Ferrimicrobium sp.: one gene and its partner. The main gene of each other region encodes a partner of the protein of the gene in region 2 in a complex. Links are inferred from orthologs where the notes say so. Each region holds a gene or a part of one and is shown on either strand. Other genes may lie near its edges.

What was found.
Region 1: the proteins of mrdA (region 2) and rodA are in contact, whole or in part, in a crystal structure (PDB 6PL5), measured with the Thermus thermophilus proteins. The link is inferred for Ferrimicrobium sp. from one-to-one orthologs. Residues at the interface, in WP_223903432.1 of Thermus thermophilus: Arg4, Ile5, His6, Leu8, Ala9, Phe12, Ala15, Leu16, Leu19, Gly20, Arg22, Ala23, Trp24, Leu26, Gln27, Val28, Tyr31, Tyr34, Leu36, Leu43, Thr45, Asp47, Lys156, Gln157, Gly158, Ser160, Val184, Leu201, Glu202; in WP_223903423.1 of Thermus thermophilus: Phe161, Val165, Phe168, Val169, Leu172, Pro198, Tyr199, Glu202, Tyr211, Arg212, Asp213, Gln220, Val221, Gln223, Ser224, Ile226, Ala227, Ile228, Gly229, Ser230, Gly266, Phe267, Val270, Leu274, Tyr277, Gly278, Leu281, Phe285, Leu289, Arg297.

Annotation. Positions count from the first base shown.
Region 1 is NZ_DAHXOI010000005.1:180,899-184,083, forward strand. Bases 129-3,104 are described here. They hold rodA (rod shape-determining protein RodA), read right to left. Parts: upstream 2,202-3,104; coding sequence 1,056-2,201; downstream 129-1,055. Other genes in these bases: nadC (carboxylating nicotinate-nucleotide diphosphorylase), read left to right, coding at 129-555; M7Q83_RS05395 (bifunctional nuclease domain-containing protein), read right to left, coding at 518-1,075; M7Q83_RS05405 (hypothetical protein), read right to left, coding at 2,198-2,638; M7Q83_RS05410 (PspA/IM30 family protein), read left to right, coding at 2,665-3,104. Outside these bases: more of nadC, read left to right, coding at 1-128; more of M7Q83_RS05410, read left to right, coding at 3,105-3,185. UniProt on the Escherichia coli protein: Peptidoglycan polymerase that is essential for cell wall elongation. Also required for the maintenance of the rod cell shape. Functions probably in conjunction with the penicillin-binding protein 2 (mrdA).
Region 2 is NZ_DAHXOI010000001.1:329,788-335,843, forward strand. The notes cover bases 1,318-4,237. They hold mrdA (penicillin-binding protein 2), read left to right. Parts: upstream 1,318-1,716; coding sequence 1,717-3,759; downstream 3,760-4,237. Other genes in these bases: mreD (rod shape-determining protein MreD), read left to right, coding at 1,318-1,687; M7Q83_RS01500 (Rne/Rng family ribonuclease), read left to right, coding at 4,029-4,237. In the rest of the region: M7Q83_RS01480 (rod shape-determining protein), read left to right, coding at 1-328; rod shape-determining protein MreC, read left to right, coding at 435-1,175; more of mreD, read left to right, coding at 1,172-1,317; more of M7Q83_RS01500, read left to right, coding at 4,238-5,588; rplU (50S ribosomal protein L21), read left to right, coding at 5,608-5,919. UniProt on the Escherichia coli protein: Catalyzes cross-linking of the peptidoglycan cell wall. Responsible for the determination of the rod shape of the cell. Is probably required for lateral peptidoglycan synthesis and maintenance of the correct diameter during lateral and centripetal growth.

The DNA.
Region 1 (3,185 bases), on a different replicon or contig from region 2:
TTGGCAGCAGAACGGACGATGCTGAATCTACTCTGCCATCTTTCGGGCGTAGCGACCACCACGCGGAGCTACGTCGACACCATCGCAGGGACGAAGGCGGTGATACGTGATACCCGCAAAACGACCCCGGGATTACGTAGTCTGGAGAAGTATGCGGTTCGTTGCGGGGGTGGCAGCAACCATCGCCTCGGCCTCTGGGACGCCATTCTTATCAAAGATAACCATCTCGCCTTCGCGCCCATGGAGGAGCTCGTGACCCGCGCCCGGCTATCTCATCCGAATCGACCACTCGAAGTCGAGGTCGATAACCTCACGCAACTACACCAGGCCCTCGATCTTGGGGTCGATCTGATTCTTCTCGACAACATGGAACTTGGAATGATCGCTGAGGCGGTACAGATCAGTCGAGGTCGTTGTCGACTCGAGGTCTCCGGCGGCGTGGGGATCGATCGCCTACGAGCGATCGCCGAAACCGGGGTGGATTATATTGCGGTCGGAGCGCTCACCCACTCCACACCTATTCTTGATCTTGGTCTGGATTATCTGGATGCGTAGGCGCAGGGGAATCAGACGACGGCGTAGGCTCTAGAGCGTTTCGCTCCTCTACCGGTGCAGCGCCGTCTGCGCCCTCTACCTCGGACCTCTCGGCAACAAGCGCGGGTGACACAAGGATGGGTGCTGGCACCGGTTGTAGGAGTGCCAACATGATCGCATCAGATGGTCGAGCACTGAACAGGCGCGTACGCCCATCCTGGCTTGAGAGTGCCAAGATCGCATGTACATTGCCATCGATGACGGATTCAAGCGCTACGTAACTGACGCCCATCCCATATGAGGCCAGGATGTCCTGCATGAGTTCGGTCGTCATCGGTCTCGGTGCTCGTTCCTTGGCGACAATGAGGGAGAGCTGACGAGCCTGTTCGATCGAGATGGGGATCTCAAACTCCACGAGCGAGGTATCGTCCGGGAGCAGTGTGATACGCGCAAAAGGCTCCGGCAGGTCAACTCCCACCCGCACCATCCTGCAGGGCACGAAGCCGGCAAGGTTGAAGCTATCAGGATTTAGTACGGGCACGCTGGGCCCCTACATTGAGTGCCAAACCCACCATCGCGAGAAAGGCGAGCATCGCCGAACCGCCGTAGCTGATCAACGGCAAGGGGATGCCTGTAATGGGCATAATCCCTATGGTCATGCCCACGTTTTGGAAAACCGAATAGCCGATCCAGGCCAAGCCACCGGCCACGATCAACGTCCCCGTGATGTCCTTTGCCCAGCGCATTGCGCTCCACATTCGCCATATCAGTATCGCGTACCCTGCCAAGAGAGCGGCGCATCCAACGAAACCAAGTTGTTCTCCAATTGCGGTAAAGATAAAATCGGTCTGCTGTTCGGGCACAAAGGCCAGAGTGGTCTGTGACCCATTAAACAAGCCAACTCCAAAGATATGTCCGGAGCCAATGGCAATCTTGGATTGGGCGAGGTTATATCCGAAGGTCGATGCATCTGCCTTCGGGTTGAGAAAGGATAACAAGCGGTGCAGCTGATAGCTCTTGAGGAAACCCACATGAAGGACTGCAACCACTCCAACGACACCCACCACCACGAGTGCGAGCAGATAGCGTGCTGGGACACCCGCCATCACCAGCATCAGCGCCGTAATGATGCCGATGACGATCCCGGTGCCAAGATCAGGTTGCTTGATCACCAACACCATTGGGATGCCTCCCATCAGGAGGATGGTGATCACCGCGCGGAGATCGATGGGATCATCTCGATTCGCGACGTAGGCGGCAACTCCGAATATGACTCCGATCGGCGCGAACTCAGAGGGCTGTATCTGAATCGGACCGAGTTGGAACCATCGCTGCGATCCGAGTTGTGAGGTACCGATCGGCGATAGCACAGCAAGCAGCCCGAGAAGGCTAGCGCCGTAGATGATGTAAGCCAGATGCGCGATCCGTTGGTAATCGACCAACGCGAGGACCACCATCACCACCGCACCGAGGAGGAAGTAAATCGCCTGACGTTCGAAGTAGTAATGGCCCGAGATGCCCGCATGAACGAGTTGTTCCTTGGTAGCGGAGTAGATCATGATGACGCCAAAGGCTCCGATCCCTAACGCCACGATCGCCAACAACAGATCGATCCGGCTCAGTTCGCGCCAGAGACTCGTCTTGCGACGGACAGCCATCTGGGTCATGACAGACCCAGCAGCCTTTCAAGGGCAGACCGGGCCATCACGCTCTGCCCTGCCTCAGCTTGAAACCGTACTAGCGCGGTGGCGATCCAGTCAGATAGTTTGAGTGTCTCAGTGCGGATTCGCACGCCGCCAACCACATGATCGACCCGACTCGATTGGACCTTGCCGTCCTTGTCACGTTCTATGATAAATCGTTCAGCACCAACATCGAAGTAGTCGGTACGTTGCTTACGCTTCGTCTCAGTATGCAGCCGGTCCTTGAACAGCTCCAATACCCGCTCAAGACCCACCGTCTCTAACGCCTGTGCCTCCGCAGCCAGCTTGAACAAGTCTGAGGAATCCACCAGACCGTCAGCCGCATCGCCAAAGGCGTCACCTGATTCTTGACCATTCTCTGCTACCATGATAGGTAATAGAGTAATAGCTCTAGCCATCATCACTTTAGGGTTAAGGAGATCCTTTCATGAGCATGTTCAAGCGCGTCTCTCAGGTCTTCCAACAGAAGTCAAATGCACTCCTTGACAAGGTTGAGGACCCAACGCAGGCCATCGACCTCAGCTACGAGAAGATGCAGGAGAATCTCCAGCAGGTTCGCAGGTCGATCGCCGATGTTCTCACCTCGCAAAAACGCCTCGAGGCGCAACGAGCACAGCTGCAGGCCCAATACGACAAACTGCAGGGTCAGGCACGGCAGGCTCTTCAGCAAGGGCAGGAGGATGTCGCGAAGATGGCTCTCCAACGAGCCACCGCCATCCAGCCCCAGATCGACTCTCTCACCCCACAGATCAACCAACTCGCCCAGCAAGAGAGTGCGCTCGAGGAGACCGGTCGAACACTGAACTCCAAGATCGAGGCCTTTCGCGCGCAGCGTGACACCATGAAGGCCCAATACACCGCTGCCAAGGCATCCTCTTCGGCGCTTGAGAACCTCACCGGACTCTCAGATCAGATGACAGACGTCAACATGATGATGGATCGCGCCCA
Region 2 (6,056 bases):
TCTGGTGACGGGCTTGCCAAAGACGATCTCGGTAACGACTGAGGAGATCCGCGCAGCTATCTCTGAGCCGATCAACGCGATCGTCGATGCCGTTAAGGTCACACTCGACAATACGCCGCCTGAATTGGCCGCTGATATCATGGACCAGGGCATTGTGCTGACCGGTGGTGGCGCGTTATTGGCTGGACTCGATCGACGACTCCACGAGGAGACGGGTATGCCCATCGTTGTGGCAAAGAATCCACTCCAGTGCGTTGCTCTTGGATCGGGCCAGTGCCTGGAGGAGTTTGAGGCGCTCAAACAGGTCTTGATTACCTCGTCACGTTAGGTCTCCCAACGACTTGTCACGATTACTTGAGCGACCTAGGGCAACACTTGCTGTTCTGATTCTGCTATCGGTCTCGCTCATCACGATCAACTTTAACGCTTCCCGTATGCATTTTGGATCACTCAAGGTTGTGGTCGCTGATGTGGTGAACCCGACGAAGTCGGCCATCGACACAGTCTTTCGGCCGCTCGCGAACGCCTACCACGGAATAGCGAACTACCCTTCGGACCAGCGTGAGATCGCCCAACTCAAGTCAAAGCTTGGGGCGATAGAGCGCTCGCATTTTGAGGATCTTGGAGCGTTGCACGCGTTGACGCAGTTGAGTCGGGTGACCAGATTGCCGTTTGCTACGACCCTTGCCTCCATTCCCGCGGAGGTCATCCAGATGACCCCTAGTAACTTGCAGCTCACCTTTGTGATTGACCGTGGTAGCGCGAACGGCGTCGTGGTAGGCAATCCAGTGGTGGGCGGTGCTGGATTGGCAGGACGGGTGGTGCAGACGACGCCTTCGACTGCGACGGTGTTGATGGTCACGGACCCAACTTCAACGGTAGGCGTTCGGATCCCCAAGTCGGGCCAGGTGGGTGCCGCGGTTGGTCAAGGTACTGGAGAGTCGTTGACGATCAACTTGGTGGTGCCTGGTACCCATATCCGGCGTGGTGCGGTGTTGGTAACCTCTGGCCTGCAGGGCGAGTTGTTCCCACCCGGGATCCCAGCGGTTCGCGTCACCCAGGTTTCGAATCCCTCGGGTGACCTCCAAGAAAGTATCCGCGCGGTTCCTTTGGTGGACTATGCCGCTCTTCAGTATGTTGCGGTGTTGAAGTGGACCCCGGGAGTTGGCTCGTGAGGTGGGTACGGGCGCTTGGGTTGCCGCTGTTGATCTTCACGGCGGTGGTCATACAGCGTTCAGGGGCGGGTGGCCTCACCATTTTAGGGGTACACCCGGATTTTGTGATGCTCATGGTTGCAGCCGTGGGGGTGTACCGGGGCAGAGAGATCGGAGCACTGACCGGATTCTTCGCTGGACTGTTGGTCGACTCCTTCCTCACCACTCCATTTGGTATCTCAGCGTTGGTGCTTTGTGTGGTGGGGTATCTTGCTGGTGAGATCGAACGGCTGGATTCCGGAAGTCCTCTTGCTCTCAAAATTCTCATAGTTGGGGCTACTAGCGTCGTTGGCGAGGGGTTGAGTTCCCTAGTCCTCTACCTGCTTGGCCTAGGCAATCCGTTGCGGGCGAGAACACTCGACGAGTTGATCATCGTGGGCGGAATCAATCTTGTTCTCGCAGTTGTGGCGCTTGGTCTTTGCCGGTTGGTCTTTGGAGCGCAGGAACGGACCCCGATGCTCGAACGGAGGTAGTCGTGCCCCAAGGATCAAAGAAAGTCTCGTTGAGTTTCCGAGCTCGTCTGCTCGGGCTGACTGGATTGGCGCTCCTTGGCGGTCTTGTCGCTCGTCTCTATGCACTGCAGGTGCTTGAGGCACCCTCATTTCAGCAGGCGGCCGCCCAGAACTCGACTCGGACCGTAGCGGTTCCAGCGCCTCGCGGCCTGATTCTTTCACGTGAACAGAATGTGTTGGCGGGCAATCGCGTGGTTGATGTCCTCGGGTTGTCGCAGTATGAAGCATCGCTGCACCCAAAGGTGGAGGGTAGGGTGGCGAAGTTGCTGGGGATCCCTGTTACCCAAGTCGCCGCTGACTTGCGTAATTCGCAGTACTCGACCTATGTACCGACGCCGATTGGGTCAAATATTTCCCAGGCTACCGCACTCTATGTAGCCGAGCACAGCAGCGAGTTTCCGGGGGTGACCACCAACTTCGAGACCCAGCGCACCTACCCCTATGGGTCTACAGCTGCGCATGTGCTTGGCTATGTGGGATCGATCAGCCCCCAACAGTTGGCAAAGCTCGCATCGAAGGGGTATGCACCTGGTGACCAGATCGGGCTCTCCGGCGTCGAGGAGAGTTATCAGAAGTACCTGCATGGTACCCCGGGCCAGGAGAAACTCATCGTCAACTCCTATGGCCAGGAGGTAGGGGTTGCGTCACGAACTCGTGCGAAGCCGGGTGGAGATCTTCAGTTGACCATCTCCCTCCCATTGCAGCAGTATGTCGATAAGCTTTTAGCGCAGCGGGTCAATCAACTCCAGGGGAGCTACAACAGTTATTTTGGTCGCTACTCCAACGATGTTACCGGTGCCGCGGTGGTGGAGAATGTGAACGATGGATCGGTGCTCGCGATGGCCTCGTATCCGACCTATCAGCCGAGCCAGTGGGTTGGTGGGATCTCCTATGCCAACTATGCCAAGCTCACAGCACCGAGTTCACGTGACCCGTTATTGAATCGGGCGATCTCGGGTGTCTACACCCCGGGTTCAACCTTCAAGCTGGCGACCTCCTCGGCTGCGCTCCAAGATGGTTTGTTGACACCTACCACCATTATCGATGATACGGGTCATTTTGTGATACCGAACTGTACGGGCTCGTTCTGTAGTCTGCACAACTCGGGCGGTGAAACCCTCGGCCCGATCGATATCAGCACGGCGATCAGTGCCTCCGATGACGTGTTCTTCTATACACTGGGTTATCGTTTCTATACCGAACAGTCCAAGTTCGGCGCCACGCCTATCCAAAACATGGCCGCCAAATACGGCTGGGGATCGCCAACGGGCATTGCGTTGCCGGGTGAGGCGGCTGGAATGGTCGATTCTCCGGCCCTTCGGAAGAAGTTGCACCGACTCTACCCTCAGGCGTATCCCTACGATACTTGGTATGTGGCTGATCAACTTGAGATGTCCTTTGGCCAAGGTTTGACGGAGATCACCCCTTTACAGATGGCTAACGCGTATGCCACTTTTGCCAATGGTGGGACCCGGTATGTGCCGAGGATCGCTGAAGGCATCGTCAACGGAAACGGCAACCTCGTCAAGCGATTCGCTCCCAAGGTGGCGGCACACGTTCCTTTGAGCCCGTCGGTCCGTGCGGCCATTCTTGCTGGTTTCGAGGGAGTTATCTCCAACCCGTTAGGAACGGCTCATGGCATCTTCCTGGGCTGGCCAGAGAGTAGCTACACCTTAGCTGGCAAGACCGGCACCGCCTCGGTCCATGGAGAGGTTCCCAACGCCTGGTTTGTTGCCTTTGGTCCCGAACCGAACCCCAAATACGTGGTTGTCGTCGTGATCAAGGAGGGCGGCTTCGGCGACACGGGCTCTGCGCCGGTCGTCCGTCAGATCTTTCAGTACTTGAAGGATCATCCGGTTGCAGCTCCGACCTATGGCCTCAAGCACCTCGCCGCTGGCTCTACGGTTGCATTGAATGCACCCGTGCATCACCAGACAACAACGGCCAAATCGACGAGCAGTTCCAAGGCAGGAACGACTGGCACGGGTACCTCCGGCACGGTGACGACGCCACCCAAGAAGAAGAACGGATAGCCGCCTTCGATTGGGGTGTCGGCTTTCGATCGACGCCTCTGAGTGGGCTACTACACTAGCGAGTGAGATGTTGCAGTACGTGCCCACTGAGTTGATTGTCACAGACCGACTATCGCTCCTCGACGGAGTTAGATGCCGCCGGGATAGGGGCACTGCTCATTCTGCTTTAAATCATGCGTGCGTTACCGTGCGGCGTTGTTACTCCCGGCATCGTCCAACGTTTGATGGGTGCCGCAGTGCTCGCATGAGTAATTTTGAAAGGTTTTTGAATGGAAGAAACGAACCCGGTAGGGTCCGGTACCGATGGAGTGGCGAGCGAGAGTAAGCCAGCTCAGAGCCAACGTTCGACAGGTCGGCGCGCAAGTTCGCGAACTCGTCAGCCAGGGGATGCGACGGCGACCAACCCTCCGCGTCGAACCCAGTCGAGGCGGCGTCCCACGAAGGCTCAAGCGCCAGTCGAGATGGAGATCCAAGGTCAAGTAGCGGAGACAATTGACGCAGGAGCGAAGATCAAACGCCGGTTTGCTCAGCGGGCACCACGCGAGCGACATGGACGTCCGGTCGGCCGGTATCAGATGGTGGTTCATGTCGCTGGAGATGTTACCCAGGTAGCTATCCTCGAGGGTCGAACCCTTATTCAACATTTTGTGTCTCGGGCCTCTGACTCGCAGTCCAATATCAGTGGGAATATCTATCTTGGGCGAGTGGCGAACGTGCTTCCTGGCATGGAGGCTGCCTTTGTTGACATTGGTACCAATAAGAATGCGGTCCTCTATCGTGGTGACGTTCGTTATGATCGCGAAGATCTCGAATCATTCGATCGCAACGTCCGGATCGAGCAACTGCTGCGACCAAAGCAGGTGGTGATCTGTCAGGTCGTTAAGAATCCGATCGCTCAGAAAGGCGCGCGCCTGACCCAGGAGGTCTCGTTACCTGGACGGTTCGCCGTCCTGTTGCCAGGCGGCGGGAGTTTTGGGATCTCTAAACGGCTGCCTGATGATGAGCGTCGTCGTCTCCGTCGGATTCTCGATGATGTTGCTCCTGAGGGTTTTGGAGTCATCCTGCGCACGGCTGCTGAGGGATCCACGAAGGAAGAGCTCAAGCGCGATGTCGATAGTTTGATGGAGTCGTGGAGGAAGATCGAGGAGATGACCAAATCGGCACATGCTCCCGCTCTTCTCTACCGTGAACCACCTTCGGCAGTACGGGTGATCCGAGAGGAGTTCAACCGGGAGTTCCGTGGGGTCACTATCGATGACCTTGCCCTCTACCAGGAGATCGCTGGATATGTCGCAGCGATTTCTCCAGAGTTGGCTGATCGGGTTGAGTACTTTGACTCTGCCACGGAGAAGTTGGCGATTTTTGATCAATTTCATGTTCGGGAGCAGTTGCAGAAGGTTCTTGAACACAAGGTCTGGCTCCCCTCTGGTGGGTCGATTGTGATCGACCGAACGGAGGCGTTGACGGTTATCGACGTGAATACCTCTCGCAACGTTGGTACCGTTTCGCTCGAGGAGACGATCCATAAGAACAACCTGGAAGCAGTGGAGGAGATTGCGCGTCAGCTGAGGCTTCGCGATATCGGTGGTATCATCGTCATCGACTTCGTTGATATGATCGAGGCCCAGAATCGAGAGGATGTCATGCGCGCTTTTCGTGCCGCACTTACCCGCGATAAGACCAAGACCCATGTGTATGAGATGTCGCAGTTGGGCCTGGTGCAGATGACTCGGCACCGCATCGCTGAAGGACTTGTTGAGGCGCTCTCGGAAGTCTGCCCCAGTTGTGGCGGAAGTGGCTACGTCATCGACCCGATGATCACCCAGTAGGACGTATACTAGTAGCGATATGTATGCAGTTGTTGATGTAGGCTCAAAGCAAGCCAAGGTTTTTGAGGGTCGGACGGTTCTCGTGGAGCGTCTTGACGTCCCCGCCGGAGATGAAGTCTCGCTGCGCCCAGTACTGTTCGTCGACGATGAGCGAGTGCTCGCTCGTGCCGATGAACTTGCCGGTGTATCGGTAGTCGGCGAGGTAGTCGAGGAGGTAAAGGGGACCAAGGTCATTGGTTTCCGTTACAAGTCCAAGGCGAACGAGCGTAAGCACTTTGGTCACCGCCAGAAGTACACTCGAGTGCGGATTACCTCGATCGTCGCCGAGTAGCTCTCGCGGCTCGGTTGAGCGACTGCAGAGGAGTAATTGCTCTGAGGTGCTGTCGTGGCTCCGAAGTATGTCCAGTCGCCACTCTGCACAGGTTCTGAGGTGAGCGACAAAGGCGTGAGTACAAAAAGAATGAGGAG